DNA from 2 places in the Faecalicatena fissicatena genome. Region 1 is predicted to be linked to the other one. Evidence: riboswitches for the same ligand, from Rfam matches in the RefSeq annotation. Region 1 holds a riboswitch; the other holds the start of a gene.
The links. A riboswitch is a leader RNA that binds a small molecule or an ion and turns the genes downstream of it on or off. The one in region 1 is predicted to bind glycine.
Positions count from the first base shown of each region.

Region 2: another riboswitch for glycine. It lies ahead of gcvT (glycine cleavage system aminomethyltransferase GcvT); the one in region 1 lies ahead of H7U36_RS09505 (GrdX family protein).

Region 1 is NZ_JACLYY010000008.1:66,928-77,890, reverse strand. It holds gene trxB (thioredoxin-disulfide reductase) at 1-411, opposite strand, end outside; gene grdB (glycine reductase complex selenoprotein B) at 445-1,755, opposite strand; gene H7U36_RS09510 (glycine/sarcosine/betaine reductase component B subunit) at 1,775-3,055, opposite strand; gene H7U36_RS09505 (GrdX family protein) at 3,138-3,518, opposite strand; glycine riboswitch at 3,673-3,784, opposite strand; gene purB (adenylosuccinate lyase) at 4,058-5,491, opposite strand; gene purF (amidophosphoribosyltransferase) at 5,558-6,985, opposite strand; gene H7U36_RS09490 (amino acid ABC transporter ATP-binding protein) at 7,204-7,893, opposite strand; gene H7U36_RS09485 (amino acid ABC transporter permease) at 7,910-8,560, opposite strand; gene H7U36_RS09480 (amino acid ABC transporter substrate-binding protein) at 8,638-9,480, opposite strand; gene H7U36_RS09475 (hypothetical protein) at 9,628-10,395, opposite strand; gene H7U36_RS09470 (DUF5716 family protein) at 10,370-10,963, opposite strand, start outside.
Region 2 is NZ_JACLYY010000003.1:249,306-260,268, forward strand. It holds gene H7U36_RS04915 (phenylacetate--CoA ligase family protein) at 1-900, shown strand, start outside; gene iorA (indolepyruvate ferredoxin oxidoreductase subunit alpha) at 902-2,656, shown strand; gene H7U36_RS04925 (indolepyruvate oxidoreductase subunit beta) at 2,656-3,234, shown strand; gene H7U36_RS04930 (ACT domain-containing protein) at 3,271-3,690, shown strand; gene H7U36_RS04935 (phenylacetate--CoA ligase family protein) at 3,733-5,064, shown strand; gene H7U36_RS04940 (ACT domain-containing protein) at 5,081-5,524, shown strand; glycine riboswitch at 5,645-5,742, shown strand; gene gcvT (glycine cleavage system aminomethyltransferase GcvT) at 5,857-6,945, shown strand; gene gcvH (glycine cleavage system protein GcvH) at 7,015-7,398, shown strand; gene gcvPA (aminomethyl-transferring glycine dehydrogenase subunit GcvPA) at 7,440-8,750, shown strand; gene gcvPB (aminomethyl-transferring glycine dehydrogenase subunit GcvPB) at 8,754-10,196, shown strand; gene H7U36_RS04965 (lipoate--protein ligase) at 10,193-10,963, shown strand, end outside.

The sequences.
Region 1 (10,963 bases):
GGTAGCGCAGTAGGAAACTCCCTTTCCTCTGAATTCCGCCTCACCCTTGCAGCCGATGGGCCGGGCATAGGCTCCTGTGGCAATGATCACGTTCTTTGCCTGGTACTCTGCCTTGGCGCTTTTCAAAATCTTAATCTCGCCGTCCAGCTCCACCGCGTTGATGGTGTCGGAGACTCTCTCGGCGCCGAATTTTTCCACCTGCTGTGTCATGCGGGCGATGAGCGAGGGTCCTGTCTCTCCCTCCACAATCTGCCCCGGATAGTTCTCAATGTCGTCCGTGATGGCGATCTGTCCTCCGTCCTGGCCTTTCTCGATGATCAGGGTGGAGAGCCTGCTCCTGCCGGCGTACAGACCGGCCGCAAGCCCGCCCGGGCCGGCGCCCAGGACGATCACGTCATAAACTTTGCTCATGGGTAACATCTCCTTTTTCTTTTTTCATCTATTCTAATCGAAAATCGTCTGACTGTCCACTTCCGTGGTAAGGGCTGTCAACGCCTTCTCCACAATATGGCGGCGGAGCTTCTTCTCCTCCTCGTGGTCCAGAGCCGGATTTCCGAGGGGATGGGGGATCGCGATAGCCGGAACGATCCTGTTGGCTCCTACGGTCATGGAGATCGGTGTTACTGTACAGATGTGTACTACCGGAATGCCAGCCCTCTCAATTTCTTTCACCATCGTTGCACCGCAACGAGTACAGGTGCCTCATGTAGAGGTCAGGATCACGCCGTCCACGCCATCCGCCTTCAGCTTCTGGGAAAATTCATCCGCAAAGGCCTTGGCAGAGGCAACAGCCGTGCCGTTTCCTGTTGTCGTATAGAAGATGTGGTGCAGCTCGCCTATCTTTCCTTCCTTCTCCATCTCCCGGAGTACGTCCACCGGGAGCACCCGGTCCGCATCCTCGTTGGCGTAGACCGGATCGTACCCGCCGTGGGCCGTCTCGTAGGTGTCGGATGTGAGGTCCGTCACCCCGGTGATATCATACTCGCCGTAGTGCGACGCGCTTGAGCTCTCAATGTGATCCGGATTTCCCTTGGGAACGATGCCGCCGGATGTGACAAGGGCGATCTTGGCATGGGCCAGATCCTTGATAGGTGGATTGGGCGCCACCTTGTCAAAGCTGGGCATCGGATACTCTGTCTCAAAGGGCTTGCCGGCCAGCTTCTTGAGGAGCATCTGGACCGCTCTTTTGGATCCCCTCTCCTTCTCAAAGAAGTTTACCCTGACGCCGCCCGGCATATACCCCTCCTCGCAGGAGGCTCCGATCTGTTCTCCTCTTGCCAGCTTCAGGGCCAGGGGGGCCATCTTAGCCACCGCCGCTCTCATGCCAGCCGCGCTGTTCTTTGTGGAGATCGTGTAGACCTTGTCCTTAAACATATCCGCTCCCGGATTTTCCACGTACATGCCTGTCACCGCCGGGATACCCAGCTCCTCCTGGACAGCCGCCGCGATGGTGCCGCAGGCCACGCCGTAGCGCCCCGCGTTGAAGGCCGGTCCGGCGATGAACACATCCGGGTCCTGCTCTTTGACCATGGCCAGGATATCTGCCTTGGCTTTCTCCAGATTCTCGTTGAAATAGGAGTCGCCGCACACCACGGTGGCGATGATCTCCGCCTCGTCCTTAAAATTCATCTTGAACGCAAGTCCGGGGCCCACAGCCTCGCCCACGCGCAGCTCCGCCGGGTAGTCTGCCTTCTCCTCCCCGCCGATGTTGGCGAAGAACTGATTGATATAATGTACAACTTTGATCTTACTCATTTCCTGTATGTCCTCCCTTCTACCTTGCGCTCAGTTTGTTAAATCCGGTTTCGTTTGTGGCCCCTGTGATGACCTGCAGCTCCACCTCCAGGGAGCCGTCCTCCCGCAGGGTCTCCTCGCTGGCTCCCGCAATCTTTGTCACATAGTCCAGGGTGCCAATGACCTTGTCAAGCTTGGGCAGGATCACTACCTGGTTGGCGTTTCCCCCTGTGACAACGGCATCCGCAGCCGCGTCCGCGTCCGCCAGGGACTGGGACCGGCCGTCCCGTCCGGCGTACTCATCTGTGATGATGACGGTCTTCACGCCCTCGGCCTCGATCTTTTTGCAGTTCATGATCAGGTCTGTATCCGGGTTTCCAAATCCCTCCTGGGATACGATGACGCCGTCCAGATCCAGCATTTTACACAGCTTTGCCGTCCAGTCGGAGGAGCGCTGCTTGTCCGCCAGGTACACGTTCTCGTTGGTGATGATCTGGCACACAAAGTTCAGCGTCTTACCGTGCTCCTCAAAGAGGTCGTGCACTACCGGGTTGTTCTGATGTACATAGGTGGGGTTCTTGTCACAGGCGGACACGCAGTTTCCTGAAACGATGGCGCCGTCCATGATCTCCGTGGGGCTCAGGATCGTGGGAAGGATCTTCTTCGCGTCTACCCCATACACGTAGGTGTCGTGGAGAAGCCCCTGGCTCTGCAGCATCTGCACGTAAGCTACCCTGGGAAGGTCCGGGTATTTCTCCATCCCCTCCTTTATGGTGCATGTCTCGTACACCTTTGTCTCATCCGGTGTCAGGCTGCGGGCAAGCTCCCCAATGTAAGCCGCAACTCTGAATCCGGCAAATCTGACTGCCTTCTCATAGTCATGCTGTTTGATATCGTCAACCGGCTCGCACACCATCACCAGATTGAGTGTCTGGGAGAAGGGTGTGTACTGTGCTCCCGGTCCTGTCATATCGATGATACCCTCCTGGAATCCGACGATGCGTCCCGCTGTCACTACAGCCATGCCTTTGAGAGCGTATGTCTTTCCGCTTCCCACTGTGTCTACCTTGGAGATCACTCCCGGGAATACGCCTCCTGTCCCTTCCACCTTCACTCTCGGCTCGATCACGTCCTTCACCGGTGTGATGCGGACGGACTCGCCGGGGCGGGCAATATCAAAGGACACTGCCTTGATCTTCTCATCCTCCAGAGCTGTCTTTTCCAGCTCCTCCTTTGACACATAAAGGACACCGTCCTGAATTCTGCTCTCGTCCGCGAACTGGATATCCCTGATGTAAATGTGGCCCATTTCTAATCTCACGTTTCTTTACCTCCTTGCTCTTCTACGCTATGATTGCTTGCCATGATTTCCCGCAGCTTTTCGCTGCCTCTCAATGACGGGTCTACCATACGTCCGCCGACTCCATTGCACTCTCCAGCAGAGTCCAGTCAATGAGCTGAAAGTCTTCGTACACCTCCTGCCCGTAGCTCTTCTGTCGGTCTGTGAATTTCTCACAGGTCTGTATGGCCGCCTCGATCAGCCTGACGGACTGCGGGTCCACCTCCTCCTTCTTCCCGCTCAGCATGACCGATTTGTATGGTGTCTCCTTCGGCTTCACACTCCCCGACAGGGGGTGCGACAGAAGCCTGTAGCCCTGGCAGATCTTTTTCTCCGCCTCTCTTAGAAGTTCCTCATAGGGAACGGATATATAACATACCCTCCTGCGCCCTTCCAGCTTCCGGGCCGCAAGCGGATTGTTAGTCAAAATCATGTAGCTGTCCATCCTCTTCTCTCCTTCTACCTGTCCGGAGGTCTTTTCTCTGGAATAAAAAAGAGGCGTCACAAACACTTCTACGTGTCTGCCGCCCCGCTCTGTCTACTTCTGCCTGCGCATGGGCATCCGCCCCATGCCCATCTTTGCATTATATTCAGAATTCGTCCCTCTTCCAATCCTTTTGCCTGAAAGTTTCACCGGTGAACCAGCTTTTTCGTCCTCCGGCTTGCCTCTTCGGCGGCTGCTCTTTGTCAGCTCTCTCGTGAAAGAGATCGTCCGTATCCAATTGCATGTCTCATTTGTCTCATCTATAAATCTTTATGATTTATAGGTCTGTTCAATGACAAGTTCATACTACCCTAATTGTAACTTTTTTGCAATACCCGCATTGTCAAGAAGATTATTTTTGTGTGTTCTGCACAAATTCAGACTTGAAATTTTGTTAGTTTTTTATCACACCTTTTTTTGACAGACAAAGGGCGGGCAGGAAACATTCTGCTTCCTGCCCGCCCTGTATGGAGCCGGACTGGCTCCTCTGTTTATTCTTCTTACACATTGATCTCCGCTTTCACACCCAGGAGCTCTTTGTTCTCCTCCAACATGGGGCGGACGATGTCCGTCAGGTATCTGTCTACCTGGACGGAGGCGCGGCCCGTGTACTTCGCCGGGTCCATAGTCCTCTTCAGCTCGTCCAGGCTAAGTCCAAAGGCCGGGTCAGCCGCGATGAGCTCCAGGAGGTTGTTCTCCTGGCCCTTCTCCTTCACGTTCTTTCCCGCCTCCATGGACAGCTCACGAATGCGCTCATGGAGCTCCTGCCGGTCTCCTCCTGCCTTCACGGCATCCATCATAATATTCTCGGTAGCCATGAAGGGAAGCTCTGCCATGAGATGCTTCTCGATCACCTTCGGGTAGACCACAAGGCCGTCCACCACGTTCAGGCACAGGTCCAGGATGCCGTCGATGGCCAGGAAGCCCTCGGGCACGCTGAGGCGCTTGTTGGCGGAATCGTCCAGGGTTCTCTCAAACCACTGGGTGGCGGATGTGATGGCCGGGTTCAGGGCGTCCACCATGACGTATCTGGAGAGGGACGCAATCCTCTCGCTGCGCATGGGGTTCCTCTTGTATGCCATGGCTGAGGAGCCGATCTGGTTCTTCTCGAAGGGCTCCTCCACCTCCTTCAGATGCTGCAGAAGACGGATGTCGTTGGACATCTTGTGTGCGCTGGCAGCGATGCCCGCCAGCACGTTCAGCACTCTTGTGTCCACCTTTCTCGAGTAGGTCTGGCCGGACACCGGATAGCAGGCATCAAAGCCCATCTTCCTGGCGATCATGGGATCGATCTTGTCGATGGTCTCCTGATCCCCGTCAAAGAGCTCCAGAAAGCTGGCCTGGGTGCCCGTTGTTCCCTTGGAGCCAAGGAGCTTCAGGCTCCCCAGCACATACTCCAGATCCTCCAGATCCATCATGAACTCCTGGAGCCAGAGAGTGGCGCGTTTTCCCACCGTGGTGGGCTGTGCCGGCTGGAAGTGTGTGAAAGCCAGAGTGGGAAGATCCTTGTACCTGTCGGCAAAATCCGCCAGCTCGGATATCACATTCACGATCTTCCTGCGAACCAGCTTCAGCGCCTCGGACATGATGATGATGTCCGTGTTGTCCCCCACATAGCAGGATGTCGCGCCCAGGTGAATGATCCCCTTTGCCTTGGGGCACTGCTGGCCGTAGGCGTAGACGTGGGACATGACGTCGTGGCGCACCAGCTTCTCCCTCTCCTTCGCCACATCGTAGTTGATGTCGTCCGCGTGGCTTTTCAGCTCCTCGATCTGCTCATCGGTGATGGGAAGTCCCAGCTCCTTCTCCGTCTCCGCCAGAGCGATCCACAGGCGCCTCCATGTGCGGAACTTCATATCAGGTGAGAAAATGTACTGCATTTCCCTGCTGGCATACCGCTCGGAGAGCGGGCTTACATATCTGTCGTGACTCATAGATTTTCTTTCCTTTCTCTGCTCAAAAATGGTTTCTCTTCTCTTTCTCTCATTCTAGCACAGCTTCTACTCAAAAGCCAGGGAGACATCCTTCCCGGGCACCTCCATGGGGTAATTCCCTGTGAAGCAGGCGTCACAGTAGGACAGGTCTCCCACCATGTCCCTCAGCTTGTCGATCTCCATGTAGCCAAGAGAGTCCGCCCCGATCATCTCCCGGATCTGCTCCGTGGTGTGGGAGTGGGCGATAAGCTGCTCGTTGGAGGGCACGTCCGTCCCGAAATAGCATGGGTACAGGAAGGGTGGAGAGCTGATCCGCACGTGCACCTCCGTGGCCCCCGCCTTCTTCAGCATGCGGATGATGTTGGCACAGGTAGTACCCCGGACGATGGAATCGTCTACCATGACGATCCTCTTGCCCCGGACCACCTCCGGGATCACGTTCAGCTTGATGCGCACGCTGGACTCCCGTTCGCTCTGCCTCGGTTTGATGAACGTCCTTCCCACGTAGCTGTTCTTGTGGAAGGCCATACCGTTTGGGATGCCGGACTGCTCTGAGTAGCCTCTGGCGGCCACAAGGCCTGAGTCGGGGACACCCACCACCAGGTCCGCGTCCACCGGGTAGGACTCTGCCAGGGCCCGGCCGGCTGTCATCCTGGCATGGTACACATTCACCCCGTCCAGGGTGCTGTCCATCCTCGCAAAGTAGATATATTCAAAAATGCATCTGGCCTGCTTTGCCGGGTCGATGGCCATACTCATATCCGAGGAGATTCCGTCCTTTGTGATGGACACGATCTCGCCGGGCTCCACGTCCCGCACAAACTCCGCGTCGATGGCCGCCAGAGCGCAGCTCTCGGAGGCCAGGACATAGGTGTTGTCCCTCTTCCCGATGCACAGGGGCTTCAGGCCGAAGGGATCTCTCGCTCCGATCATCTTTCTGGGAGAGATGACCACAAGGGCGTAGGCCCCCTTGATCTTCTTCATGGCGTTCTTCACAGCTCCCTCCACATTGGGCGCCTTCAGCCTCTCTCTGGCAATGTGGTAGGCGATCACCTCCGAGTCGATGGTGGTCTGGAAGATGGCCCCTGTATGCTCCAGCTCATGCCGCAGCTCCACCGCATTGGTCAGGTTCCCATTGTGGGCGATGGCCAGCACCCCTTTCACGTAGTTAATGACCAGGGGCATGGCATTCTCCGCCCTGGAGCCCCCGGCTGTGGAGTAGCGGACATGTCCCACTCCCAGATTGCCGTGAAGGGAGTGGAGGGACTCCTCGTCAAACACCTCGTTGACGAGGCCCAGCCCCTTCTTTGAGCGCACCTTTCTCTCCCCGTACGTGTCCGTCACCGCGATCCCACAGCTCTCCTGCCCTCTGTGCTGCAGTGCAAAAAGCCCATAATAGACAGTGGGGGCCACATCGCCCCCATCCATATCATAAGCTCCAAAAACACCACATTCCTCTCCAAGACCTGTTGTCACTTTTTCAAAGTTCTCCATGTATGCTTCCTTCGCTCCTTATTCCACGCAGCGCCCCCGTAAGAGCCGCTGCCTGTTGCTTCATATTGTCTGGTTTCCGGGAAATTCAGCTGAATTTCCCATAAAAGTATAATACAAGGCGGGGAGAAAAGCAATATTCCTCCCCGCCAGCCAAAGATTGGCACTCATTATTTATTTTCCGGTCTATTTATTAGTATTTCTTAATAACATTGGATGATTTATAAGTTTTCCCCTAATTTCCCAAGAAATTCCTTCATTCTTTCGTTAGAAGATCCAAAAACCTCCTCCGGCGTGCCCTGCTGAGCGATAACGCCCTTGTCCATGAAAATGATCTGGTCCGCCACGTTCCTGGCAAAATTCATCTCGTGGGTGACAATGACCATAGTCATGTGCTCCGCGGCCAGATCACGGATAACCTTCAGGATCTCCCCGGTCAGCTCCGGGTCCAGAGCCGACGTGGGCTCGTCGAAGAAGAGAATGTCCGGGTTCATGGCCAGAGCCCGTGCGATGGATATCCTCTGCTGCTGTCCGCCGGAGAGCTGGTAGGGATAGGCATCCTCCTTGTCGGAGAGCCCCATCTTGGCCAGCAGGGCGCGGGCCTCCGCAAAGACCTCCTCCCTGCTGCGCTTCTGTACCTTGATAGGCGCGTCCGTGATATTTTTCATGACAGAGTAGTGGGGGAAAAGATTAAAGTTCTGGAAGACCAGCCCAAAGGTCCCCTCGTAGCGTATCTCTCCTCCGTCCGGCGTCTCCAGACCGGTGGCGCACCGAAGAAGGGTGGACTTTCCGGACCCGGAGGGGCCGATGATGCCCAGCACCTCCCCCTGTCTGACCTGGAGCGAGATATCCTTCAGCACCTCCAGGCCGTCAAAGCTCTTTTTTAAACCTCGAATTTCCAACAGACTCATGACTGCCTCCTCCTCACTACCGGTAATAGCTCATCTTTTTCTCCACCCGCTCCATGACAAAGGCCACGAGCAGACAGAACACATAGTAGATCAGGGCCGCGATGGCGTAGGGGATCATGTTGGTCTCCCGGGCCGCCAGGGCCTTGGCCTGGTTGAACAGCTCCATAATGGACAGGGTGAAGGCGAGGGATGTATCCTTCACAAGAGTGATGGCCTCATTTGTGATGGAGGGCATCACCCGCTTGATCACCTGGGGAAGGATGATCCGCATAAAGGTCTGGGACCTGCTGTATCCAAGGATCTTGGCCGCCTCGTACTGTCCCCGGGGCATGGACTCGATGCCTCCCCTGTAGATCTCCGCAAAATAGGCCGCATAGTTCAGGGAAAATCCCAGTATCCAGGCCAGCTGCTTCCAGGTGTCCGTGATCTGTATGTGGAACAGATAGTAGGGCCCGAAATAGAACACCATGAGCTGCAGCATCAGGGGCGTTCCCCGCATGACTGATATGTAAAATTTAAAAAACGAGCGGACAATAATATTTTTCGACATTCTCCCAAAGCACACAAGCAGGCCCAAAGGGAGCGACAGCACCAGCGTCACGAAAAAGATCTCCGCCGTCATCACGGTTCCCTTGATCAGGAGATCCAGCATAACCGAAAATTCCATCACAAAACTCCTCTCTGCCAGTCCGGCAAAACGGGCTGCCCAAAAGGACAGCCCTTTTTGTATATTTTCTTACCTTTTTACTTTCCGATGGTGGTGATGTCCTCGCCAAACCACTTTGTGGAGATCTCAGCCACAGTTCCGTCCGCAGCCAGCTCATCAAGGGCTGTCTGCACCTGGTCTCTCACTGCCTCGTTGCCCTTGGCAAAGCCCACGCCGTACTCCTCTGTGGAGATCACATCGTCCAGGATCACAAAGTCCGCGTCTCTGGACTCGATCTGGTAGCTGGCCACCACGATATCCATGGCCACAGCGTCCACCACACCGGACTCAAGCTCCATAAATCCCGTGTTGTAGTCCGCGATCACCTGGAGATTGCCGAAGGTGCTGGACAGCTCCTGGTTGTCCTCCAGAGCCGCCTGGGCGGAGGAGTCTGTCTGCACGTCCACCGTCTTTCCGGCCAGGTCCGCGGCGGACTGGATGCCGGAATCAGCCCTCACGACAAACACCTGGCTGTTGTCCAGGTAGGGCTCGGACCATGTGTAGTCGTCCTCTCTGCCATTCATGGTAAATCCGTTCCAGATACAGTCAATAGCCCCGGACTCAAGCATGGCGTCCTTGGCGTCCCAGGCGATGGGCTCCGGGACGAACTCCCATCCCATCTTGTCGCAGACAGCCTGTGCCAGCTCCAGGTCAAAGCCTGTGTACTCTCCGTCCTCTCCCACAAATCCCATGGGCGGGAAGTCCTGGTCAAAGCCGACTGTGAATGTGTCTCCCTCTTTCTTTTCTGTAAACTCTGTCTTTGATGCGCTCTGGCTGTCCGAGCTGTCGTCCCCGCCCTTATCGGAGCTGCCGCCGCAGCCCGCCAGCAGGGTCGCTGTGGTCATCGTCAGTGCCATCACAAGTGCCAGTCTCTTTTTCATCTCTCGTTTCCTCCCGTATTCAGCTTTATTGTAGTAGCAATTTATCAATTGATTACTCTACCACGCTAAATCGCCTAGTTATAATAACACACTTATCCACGGCCTGTCAACTATGGATAAGTGTCTCTTCAAGCAAAGAGCCTCCGCTCAGATGTTGCCTCTCTGGTATTCCTTTTTCCACTTTTTAAGCTGCTCGTCCGTCGCCTCCACCTGCACGCTCTCGGCCGCCTTCCGGATCTCTTCTTTCAGCACTGAGCCGATGCTTAAGTAGACCGGCTCGTTGGAGAGCATCTTCACGTACTGCTCCTGGGGCAGATACCTGTAGCAGCAGTAGAGATAGGCCTTCAGCATCTTCGTGTCCTGACACACATTAAAGCCCTTCTCGTACATGGCGGCCGCCTCCTCATAGAGAAGGAGCCTGCCGTAGGCCGACCCCAGACAGCCGTAGACCTGGCCGTAAAACTCCTTGCCCACAGAGTCGTCCCACTCTTTACCCACAATAGACTGATACACAAGGATGGCCGAGGCCACCTCCCCCGCCTTCAGGAGATTGTCCGCCTTATACTTCTCCCTCTCCACCTCATTCTGGTTCTTCAAGTGCTCCAGCACATTGTGGATCCGGGTGATCTCCGAGGAGGAGTAGATGGAAGCGTGGCTCAGCACTGCCAGAAGGAACTGCTCCACCGGCCCGTTCTGGTCCAGGATGCCCCTGAGCTCTTCCGCCAGGTCGTAGAGCTCCAGCTCCTCCTCCAGCCAGTCGCAGAGCTGCCTGTTAATGATGGTGTAGTCCACCAGGTACAGGTTGTTGCAGAAATAATAGCACAGTTCCTCTATGGTGTAGATCCGCATGTGGATCCTGGATATCTCATATGGATGTTTTGCCTTCTTCTTATGACAGAGAATTAAACTGCCCATTGCTTCCTCCTAAGTGAATCGTCTTTTCTACATGGAAATCCGTAGCCGGGAAAAACTCTCCGAAGCCTGCGTCCCTGAAGCTGATCCTGCAGGTGTACTCGTCCAGGAACATGACCTCTATGGTGAGCCGCAGGGCATAGTCCTTCCGCTCCGGAAGCCCGGCCAGGGAGACCGTCTCCGCCTGGAGCTCCCCGCTCCCCAGGGACTCAATGTGTATCTCAATGTCAGAGGTGTCCTCCAGGAGCACATCCCACTGCCCGTCCGCCTCGTACCAGTGGGAGCCCCACTGGACGATGGGATACCAGCCCTCCTTGCCGTTCACCCGCATGCGCAGGCAGATCTGGTCCGTCATCTTTGTGTTGTCCAGATAGATGGGGCTGTCCTCGTAATCCCTGCACTTTCTGTAGGCTGTGTAGCAGGCCCCCCGGCTGTACAGATTGTTGCCTAGGAAAGCCCGTCTGCCATTACAGAGCACCTTCAGGGAGGCCGGGTACCAGTTGTTCTCAAAGCCCTCCCCTGTCAGGTAGACGGAGGAGACAACCTTCTTGTCAAACACGCTCTGGATGAA
Region 2 (10,963 bases), on a different contig from region 1:
ACAGGGGCCCTGGGACTCCATGGAGGTCTTGAGAAGATCGGCGCGTCTGTCATTCCCATGTCTTCGGGAAACACGAAGAAGCAGATCATGTTCCTGCAGGATATGGGCGTGACCCTTCTGGTGGCCACCCCCTCCTATGCGCTCCACCTGGGGGAGGAGATACGGGCGAGAGGCCTGGACCCGGAGAAGGATCTGAAGGTGCACATCGGTCTCTTCGGAGGCGAGGGCATGACGGAGCCCATGCGGGATGAGATGCACAAGGTGTGGGGCCAGCGCTTTCTGTGCACCCAGAACTACGGCATGAGCGAGCTGTGCGGCCCGGGCGTGGCCGGAGAGTGCGAGGAGCTTGTGGGCATGCATGTCAACGAGGACTGGTTTATCCCGGAGATCATCGACCCAAAGACAGAGGAGGTGCTGCCTCCCGGAGAGAGAGGCGAGCTGGTGGTCACCTGTCTCGGGAAAGAGGCGCTGCCCCTTGTGCGCTACCGGACAGGGGATATGACAAGGCTCATGTATGAGCCCTGCAGATGCGGAAGGACGACCGTGCGCATGGAGAACATCTCCGGCCGGGCGGACGACATGCTGGTCATCAGAGGCGTGAATGTATTCCCGACCCAGATCGAGGAGGTGCTGCTCCAGATACCGGAGATCGGACCCCACTACGAGATACTGGTGGAGAGAAAGAACCGGCTGGATGTCATGACCATCACCGTGGAGCTGGTGGACGACAGGCTGCTTGACAGCTACGCGCAGCTCAGCGAGCTGGAGATGAAGATCAGGAAGGGACTGAAGTCCCAGCTGGGCCTTGCCACCCAGATCAAGCTGGTGGCTCCCTACTCCCTGAAGCGGTTTGAGGGAAAGGCAAAGAGAGTGACAGATTTGAGAAAGGATGGACTGTAAAATGTCAGAGTCAAAGAGAGTGATCATGCTCGGCAATGAGGCCATTGCCAGAGGCGCCTACGAGGCGGGAGTGAAGGTGTCAGCCGCCTACCCGGGCACGCCGAGCACGGAGATAAGCGAATATCTTGTACAGTACAGAGACGACCTGTACTGCGAGTGGTCTCCCAACGAGAAGGTGGCCACAGAGGTGGCTATCGGCGCCTCCATAGCGGGGACGAGAGCTATGTCCTGTATGAAGCACGTGGGCTTTAACGTGGCGGCAGACCCGGCCTACACCGTCTCCTACATGGGAGTGAACGGGGGCCTTGTCATCGTGGTGGCCGACGATCCGGGACTTTACAGCTCCCAGAACGAGCAGGACACAAGGATGGTGGCAAGGGCGGCCCACCTGCCGGTGCTGGAGCCCTCCGACAGCGCGGAGGCAAAGGAGTTCATGAAGCTGGCCTTTGACCTGAGCGAGCAGTTTGACCGGCCCTTCGTGTACCGGACCACTACCCGGCTGGCCCACTCCCAGGGGCTGGTAGAGCTGTGTGAGAGAGAGGAAGTGCCGGATAAGCCCTACGAGAGAGACCCGGCCAAGAACGTCATGATGCCAGGCAACGCGAAGGGGCGCCATGTGGTCATCGAGAGGCGGATGGAGGAGCTGGCTGAGGCAGCCAACACACTTTCCATCAACAGGGTGGAGATGAACGATACGAAGATCGGCGTCATCACAAGCGGTATTCCCTACCAGTATGTAAAAGAAGTGCTGCCGGAGGCATCCGTGCTGAAACTTGGCATGGTCAATCCTCTGCCGAGAAAGCTGATCGAGGACTTTGCGTCAAAGGTGGAAACGCTCTATATCGTGGAGGAGCTGGATCCGGTGATCGAGGAGCAGGTGAAGTCCTGGGGCATTAAAGCCATCGGCAAGGAGATCTTTACCGTGCAGGGCGAGTACAGCGCCAATATGCTCAGGGAAGCCATCCTCCATGAGGACCTGCAGCTTGATGCGCCGGCCCAGGTGCCGGGACGCCCGCCTATCCTCTGCCCGGGATGTCCCCACCGCAGCGTCTATTATGTGCTGAACAAGCTGAAGATACACGGGGCAGGCGATATCGGATGCTATACGCTGGGAGCGGTAGCGCCGCTGAGCGTGGTGGACACCACCGTCTGTATGGGTGCCAGCATTTCCACTCTCCACGGAATGGAAAAGGCGAAGGGCAAAGACTATATTAAAAACTGGGTAGCCGTCATCGGCGACTCCACATTTTTACATACAGGTGTCAATTCCCTCATGAACATGATGTACAACAAGGCCACGGGAACGGTGATCATCCTGGACAATTCCACCACCGGAATGACAGGACATCAGGACCACGCGGCCACGGGCAAGACGCTCCAGGGCGACCCCACCTACGCCATCGACATCCCGGGACTTTGCCGGGCACTGGGCGTGAAGCACGTGCAGGAGATCAATGCTCTGGACATTGACACTCTGGAGAAGGCCATCAGGGAAGAGGTGGCAAGGGACGAGGTGTCGGTCATCATCACAAAGACCCCCTGTGTGCTCCTGTCCAAGGCGAAGAAGCCTCTCTACACTGTACATGCGGACAAATGCAAGAAGTGCGGCATGTGCATGAAACCGGGATGTCCGGCCATGACGAGAAACGAAGACGGAACCATCCATATTGACGATACGATGTGCACCGGATGCGGACTGTGTCAGTCGCTGTGCAAATTCGGGGCGATCGAACTGGTAAAGGAAGGTGACAGATAATGGCAGTAAAAAATATTATGATCGTAGGCGTGGGCGGCCAGGGGACCCTGCTCACCAGCCGTGTCCTGGGAGGGCTGGCCATCGCCGGGGGCTATGACGTGAAGCTGTCCGAGGTGCACGGTATGGCCCAGAGGGGCGGAAGCGTTGTCACCTTTGTGCGCTACGGAGACAAGGTGGCGGAGCCCATCGTGGAGGAAGGGCAGGCGGACGTGATCATCGCCTTCGAGAGACTGGAGGCCATGCGGTACGCCCATTTCCTCAAAAAGGACGGGGCCCTTGTAGTCAATGACTGGAGGATAGACCCCATGCCTGTCGTGATCGGCAGCGCCAGCTATCCGGAGGGCATCCTGGAGGAGCTGGGGAAGACCCACAAGGTGTACGCGGTCAACGCCACGGAGGAGTCCAAGAGGCTGGGCAATCCAAAGGTGTTCAACATGATCGTGCTGGGCGTGGCGGCGCAGCACATGGATTTCAGCAAGGAGGACTGGTACAGGGTCATTGAAAATACAGTGCCGCCAAAGACAATAGATATCAACAGGAAGGCATTTGACACAGGATATCACCTTACTGCAAGATGATATAGATTTTAAGGACCAGAAAAAAGGAGGTGTCACATGATCAAGCAGCTATCAGTTTTCGTGGAGAATAAGCCGGGCAGCCTGATGGAGGTCACATCAAAGCTCACAGAAGCGCACATCAACATCCGGGCCGTCGCGTCTTTTGATACTCCGGAGTTTGGGATCCTTCGTCTCGTAGTCGATAAGCCAACAGAGGCGAAGGGTTATCTCACTGAGAGGGGATTTGTCGTGCGTGTGAACGATGTCATCGGCGCAGAGCTGGAGGACAGAAAAGGCAATCTCAATCAGATGTTGGCAGTACTTGCAGAAAACCGCATAAATGTGCGCTACATCTATTCATTTGTAATCCGCGAAGGACGCGCTCCGGTTCTGGTTTTCAGCACCGACGATTATGAGAAAGCAGCTTCCATTCTTAAGGATGCAGGTGTGAAGATGGTAGACGAGTCAGACCTGTAGGTCTGGCTGCGCCAAAAGTATTAAGAATAGGAGTAAAAGAAAATGGCAGGAGTATCATTAGAGAATTGGCAGGAGAGGATCAGGGATCCGAAGATTGAGTGTATGAGCAGGGATGAGATGAGCGCCCTGCAGAGTGAAAAGCTTGTTAAGCAGGTAAAGAGGGTGTATGAGAACGTGCCTTTTTACCGGAAAAAGATGCAGCAGAAGGGCGTGGAGCCCGGCGACATCAAGGGGATAGAGGACATCGGAAAGCTGCCCTTCACCACAAAGGAGGACCTGAAGGAGAATTACCCATTTGGACTGCTGGCAGTTCCACAGAGCGAGATCGTGCGCGTGCAGGGGACGTCCGGGACAACAGGAAAGCTGACCATCGCGTCCTACACAAAATATGATACAGAGGTGTGGGGAGAATGTGTGGCAAGAGGTCTTACAATGGCCGGCCTTACAAACGAGGACCGTATCCATGTCTGCTACGGCTACGGGCTGTTCACAGGGGGAATGGGCCTTGACTACGGCGCCATGGCCCTGGGCGCGATGGCCATCCCCATGTCTGCGGGAAATACCAAGCGCCAGATGATGTGTATGGAGGATATGGGAGCCACCGCATTTGCCTGCACTCCGTCCTACGCCCTCTATCTGGCCGAGTCCATCCAGGAGGCAGGCCTTGTGGATCACATGCAGCTGAAGGCCGGCATCCACGGCGCGGAGCCCTGGACGGAGGAGATGAGGAAGAAGATCGAGGATATTCTCCACATCAACTGCTTTGACATTTACGGTCTCTGCGAGGTGACCGGGCCGGGCGTTGCTCTGGACTGCATCCACCACGAAGGACTTCACGTATACGAGGATCACTTCTATCCGGAGCTGATCAACCCTGCCACCTATGAGCCCTGCGCGGACGGTGAGACAGGAGAGCTGGTATTTACCACCCTCTCCAAGGAGGGCATGCCCCTGATCCGGTACCGCACAAAGGACCTGACAAGCATGACCCACGGTACCTGCAAGTGCGGAAGAACGCTTGCGAGGATCCACAAGTTCACAGGGCGCACCGATGATATGAAGGTCATCCGCGGCGTCAATGTATTCCCGACTCAGGTGGAGACAGCCCTGCTGTCCATGGGCGGCGGCGTAGCGCCTCACTATCTGATGATCGTGGACAGAGAGAACAACATGGATGTGCTCACGGTCATGGTGGAAGTGGACGAGAGATATTTCTCCGACGAGATCCGCAAGCTGGACGAGCTGAAGAACAAGGTGGCGGCTGTGCTGAAGCAGGCGCTCGGCGTATCTGTCCGCGTGAAGCTGGTAGAGCCGAAGACCATCCAGAGAAGCGAAGGCAAGGCCAAGCGCGTCATCGACAACAGGCAGATGTAAGAAGGAGGGGAATATCATGGGAATTAGTAATACAGTACAGCAGTTATCCGTATTTCTGGAGAACAGGGAGGGACGTCTGGACGAGGTGCTGGCAGCGCTGGCAAAGGGCGGCGTGAATATCGTGGCCCTCAGCCTGGCGGACACCTCCGAGTATGGTATGCTCCGGATGATCGTATCGGACCCCCACAAGGGACGGATGGTCCTGAAGGAGGAGGGGATCACGGCCATGCTCACGGACGTGGTGGCCCTGCGGGTGCCTCACGCCACGGGCTCGCTGGCAAAAGCCATGCACCAGCTTGTGGAGGGCGAGGTCAACATTGAGTACATGTACGCCTTTGCCAACGGAAGCGACGCCGCGGCAGTGCTCAAGAGCGATGAGCCGGGAAGAGTGATCGATATCCTGAAGGGAAGCGGCTTTGACGTGTATACTGCAGACGAGGCATACCGGGCTAACGTGTAAAAAACTGCAGAGTTGTGAAAAAATAGACAATTGTACGAAATGTCAAATAAAAAAACAAATGTTGACAGAAAATTCACGGGCGGTTATAATAGAGCCAGATTTAATGAGACAAATGATCGGGTGAAGGATCCAAGAGAGACTGTCACATATATCAGAGGCAGCGCCGAAGGGGCAAGGGGACACTTGAAACTCTCAGGCAAAGGTATTGGGTCCGGACGAGGCTCTGGATGAACAGACAGGGAGAGACTGATTTCATATGAAGGGGACAGTCTCTCCCTGTTTTATTTTATCTGTCTCTTAAATGTAAGTCCGGCAAAGGAGGAAAAGTAGGAATGGAATTGAAAACACCGCTCTATGAGGCGCATGTGAAGGCGGGCGGAAAGATCGTGCCCTTTGGGGGATACCTTCTCCCGGTACAGTACAAGGAAGGAGTGATCAAGGAGCACATGGCAGTGCGCACCCAGGCGGGTCTCTTTGACGTGTCCCACATGGGAGAGATCCTCTGTCAGGGGAAGGACGCCCTGGCCAACCTGCAGATGATGCTGACCAACAATTTTGACAACCTGACGGACGGTCAGGCCAGATACAGCCCCATGTGCAATGAGCAGGGGGGCACGGTGGATGATCTGATCGTATACAAAAAGGGCGAGGAGGATTATTTCATTGTAGTCAATGCGGCCAACAAGGACAAGGATTATCAGTGGATGCTGGACCATCAGTTCGGGGAAGTGACATTCACGGATGTATCAGACCAGTACGCCCAGCTGGCTCTTCAGGGCCCGAAGGCCATGGAGATCCTGCGCAAGCTCGCCCCGGAGGAAAATATCCCGAAGAAATACTATCACGCTGTGTTTGACACGGAGGCCGCGGGTATTCCCTGTATCATCTCAAAGACCGGTTACACAGGCGAGGACGGGGTGGAGATCTACCTGGACAGCGCAAGGGCCCAGGAGATGTGGGACGCTCTTCTCGAGGCCGGGAAGGAGGAGGGACTCATCCCCTGCGGACTGGGAGCCAGAGACACTCTCCGGATGGAGGCGGCTATGCCCCTCTACGGCCACGAGATGGACGAACAGGTGACACCACTTGAGGCCGGCCTGGGATTTGCCGTGAAGATGACAAAGGAGGACTTTATCGGGAAGAAGGCTCTTGAGGAGAAGGGAGAACCGGCGAGAAAGCGCATTGGACTGACGGTGACCGGCCGGGGCATCATAAGAGAACACCAGGATGTGTACCTGGGCGACCGGCTTATCGGCCACACTACATCCGGGACCCACTGTCCCTATCTGGGCTGCCCGGTGGCCATGGCTCTGGTGGACGCGGACTGCACGGAGCCGGGGACAAAGGTGGAGGCAGACGTGAGAGGACGCCGGGTTGAGGCCCAGATCGTGCCCCTTCCGTTTTACAAGAGAAGTAAGTAGGATAACAGAGATATAAAGAGAGCAACAGGAGAAACAAACAGAGCATAGAGAGTGAAAGGAGAAAAGATCATGGAATTAAGAGAGGGACTGCTGTATTCAAAATCACACGAGTGGGTAAAAGAGGAGGGCGAGGAGGTCCTCATCGGACTGACAGACTACGCCCAGTCTGAGCTGGGGGATCTTGTGTTCGTCAATCTCCCGGAGGAGGGCGACGAGGTAACTACCGGGGAGAGCTTCGCGGATGTGGAGTCTGTCAAGGCCGTGTCAGATGTGTACTCCCCTGTGACCGGCGTGGTGAGTGCTGTGAACGAGGAGCTTCTGGACGCGCCGGAGTCCATCAATGAGGCGCCCTACGATGCCTGGTTTGTCAGAGTCAAGGATATTTCTGACCGGGAGGAGCTGCTGACAGCGGCGGAGTATGAGGCGTTTGTGGAGAGCGAGAAGGACGCATAAGGGCATACGGGCAAAGGAGAAAAACAGAAGGAGGAAAATATATGGGAAGCTATGTGCCGAACACCCAGGAGGAACGGCAGGCAATGCTTGAGACCGCCGGCTATGAGTCCATGGACGACCTGTTCCGGGATATCCCGGAGGAGGTGAAGCTGAAGGGCGGACTGAACATACCTGCAGGGCTTTCTGAGCTGGAAGTAAAGAGAAAGATGCAGTCCATTGCTGCAAAAAATAAAGTGTTCCCCACCATTTTCCGGGGAGCGGGGGCCTACCGCCACTATATCCCGGCCGTGGTGGGCAGCGTGACATCCAAGGAAAATCTCCAGACTGCCTACACCCCTTATCAGGCGGAGATCAGCCAGGGAATTCTCCAGTCTATCTTTGAGTATCAGACCATGATCTGCGACCTGACCGGGATGGACGTGTCCAACGCCTCTGTCTATGACGGCGCCTCAGCCGCGGCAGAGGGAGTGGCCATGTGCAGGGAGAGGAAGCGAGGCAAAGCCTACATATCTGCCGCCGTTCTCCCCTACACGCTGGAGACGGTAAAGACCTACTGCTTTGGAAACGGGATGGAGCTGGAGGTGATACCGGAAAAGGACGGCGTGACGGATGTGGAGTGGCTGAAGGAACGGCTGGCGGGGGAGACCGCCTGCGTTCTCATTCAGCACCCTAACTATTACGGAAACCTGGAGCCTGCAGAGGAGATCGGGGAGGCGGTCCACCAGGTAGGGGGCAAATTCATTATGAGCGTGAACCCTATTTCCCTTGGAATTATGAAGACACCGGCCGAGTACGGGGCCGACGTAGCGGTGGGAGAGGGACAGCCCCTGGGGCTTCCTCTCGCCTTTGGAGGACCCTACCTGGGCTTTATGGCTGCCACCAGAGCCATGATGCGCAAGCTGCCTGGCAGGATCGTGGGACAGACGAAGGACCGGAACGGAAAGACCGGCTACGTGCTGACTCTCCAGGCCAGAGAGCAGCACATCCGCAGGGAGAAGGCGTCCAGCAACATCTGTTCCAATCAGGCTCTCTGCGCCCTGGCGGTGGGCGTTTACCTGACAGCCATGGGAAACGAGGGGCTTGAAAGAGCCGCCTCCTCCTGTATGTCCAAGGCCCACTACTTTGCAAAAAGGCTGGGAGAGGCCGGCTTTGAGCTGGAGAACAGGGGCGAGTTTTTCCACGAGTTCGTGACCGTGTCAGAAAAGGAGTCCGGCCGGGCGCTGCAGGCGCTGGAGGGGCATGGAATCCTGGGGGGACTTGCCCTGGACGATCACCGGATCCTCTGGTGCTGCACGGAGATGAACACAAAAGAAGAGATGGACGAGGCAGTCCGCATCCTGAAGGAGGTGTAAGGCATGTTAGTATTTGAAAAGAGCAGACCGGGCAGAGGATGCCTTGAGCTTCCTCCCTGCGATGTGGAGACAGTGGGCCTGCCGGAGGGAGACAGACGGGAGAAGAAGCTCCATCTGCCCGCCCTGTCCGAGGTGGAGATATCCCGGCACTACACGGAGCTTGCGAGGAAGACCCACGGGGTCAACGACGGCTTTTATCCCCTGGGCTCCTGTACAATGAAATACAATCCCAGGATCAACGAGGCGGTGGCCTCCCTTCCCGGATTTACCGATATCCATCCTCTCCAGGGAGAGGACACGGTGCAGGGATGCATGGAGGTGCTGCACCTGGCGGAGAAATACCTGTGTGAGATCACCGGTATGGACCGCATGACCTTCCAGCCCGCGGCGGGGGCCCACGGTGAATTTACCGGGCTTCTCCTCATCAAGGCCTACCACGAGAGCAGAAAGGACAGCAAAAGGACCAAGATCCTCGTCCCCGACTCTGCCCACGGCACCAACCCGGCCAGCGCGGCCATGGCAGGCTACTCGGTGGTGACTATTCCGTCCAACGCAGAGGGCTGCGTGGACATTGAGAAGCTGCGGGAGGCAGCCGGGGACGATGTGGCGGGCCTGATGCTGACCAACCCCAACACAGTGGGCCTGTTTGACAAAAATATCCTGGAGATCACAGATATCGTACACAAGTGCGGCGGACTGTGCTATTATGACGGGGCGAACCTGAACGCGGTCATGGGCACAGTGCGGCCGGGTGATATGGGCTTTGACGTGGTTCACCTGAACCTTCATAAGACCTTTTCCACGCCCCACGGCGGCGGCGGCCCGGGAAGCGGCCCGGTGGGATGCAGGGAGCTGCTGGCAGACTTCCTTCCCTCCGTGCTCGTGACGGGGGAGGCCCCCTACCGGTTTGAAAAGCCGTCCCGGAGCATAGGAGAGATGAAGAGCTTCTACGGCAATTTCCTTGTTGTGGTGAAGGCTCTCACCTACATCCTCACTCTGGGGAGAGAGGGCATTAAGGAGGCCAGCCAGAATGCGGTGCTGAACGCCAACTACATGAGATGCGCCCTGAAGGATCTGTACACCATGGCCTATGACGAGACCTGCATGCACGAGTTTGTCATGAGCCTTGCGGACCTGAAGAAGGAGACCGGCATCTCGGCCATGGACATTGCCAAGGGACTTCTGGACAACGGCATCCACCCGCCGACCATGTACTTCCCGCTGATCGTGGAGGAGGCTCTCATGGTGGAGCCCACGGAGACGGAGTCAAAGGAGACGCTGGACGACGCCATCCAGGTGTTCCGCAGTCTGTATGAGCTGGCAAAGACAGATCCGGAGAAGCTGCACGCGGCGCCTGTCACCACGCCGGTCACAAGGCTGGACGAGGTGGAGGCGGCTAGACATCCGGTCCTCACCTATGATTTCGGAGCAGAGGGAGAAGCATGATCGACACAATCAGATACACAGAGAGCAGGCAGTTTGTGCCCTACCACAATCTGGCTGTGGAAAAATATCTTCTGGAGACCTGCGGGGAGAGGGAGTGCATCCTGTATCTCTGGCAGAACCAGAGGACTGTCGTCATCGGGAGGAACCAGAACGCCTGGAAAGAGTGTAAGGTGAGCCGCCTCGAAGAGGACGGCGGGTATGTGGCCCGCCGCCTCTCCGGAGGCGGCGCTGTCTACCACGATCTGGGAAACCTGAATTTTACCTTTCTGGTGAGAAAGAAAAACTACAGTGTGGAAAAGCAGACCGAGGTGATCCTGCGGGCAGTCAGAGCCCTGGGCATCCCGGCCGTCCGGTCGGGGAGGAACGACCTTCTGGCAGACGGGCGGAAGTTCTCAGGGAACGCCTACTACGAGCAGGGGGATCACTGTTATCATCACGGCACGCTGATGGTGGACGTGGACAAGGAGGTGCTGGGGAACTATCTCACGGTGAACAGGGAGAAGCTGAAGTCCAAGGGGGTGGACTCTGTCCGCTCCAGGGTGGTGAACCTGAGAGAATTTGTCCCGGATCTGACGATAGAAAGGCTGAAGGCGGCCCTGCGGCAGGCCTTTGAGGAGGTGTACGGCCGGAGGAGCACTCCCCTGACAGAGGAGGAGCTGGACGGGGAGAGGCTGAAGGCCGACGAGGAGCGCTTTGCGTCCTGGGAGTGGAAATTCGGCCGCAGTCTGGAGTTCCAGTTTGAGCTGTCCCACCGGTTTTCCTGGGGG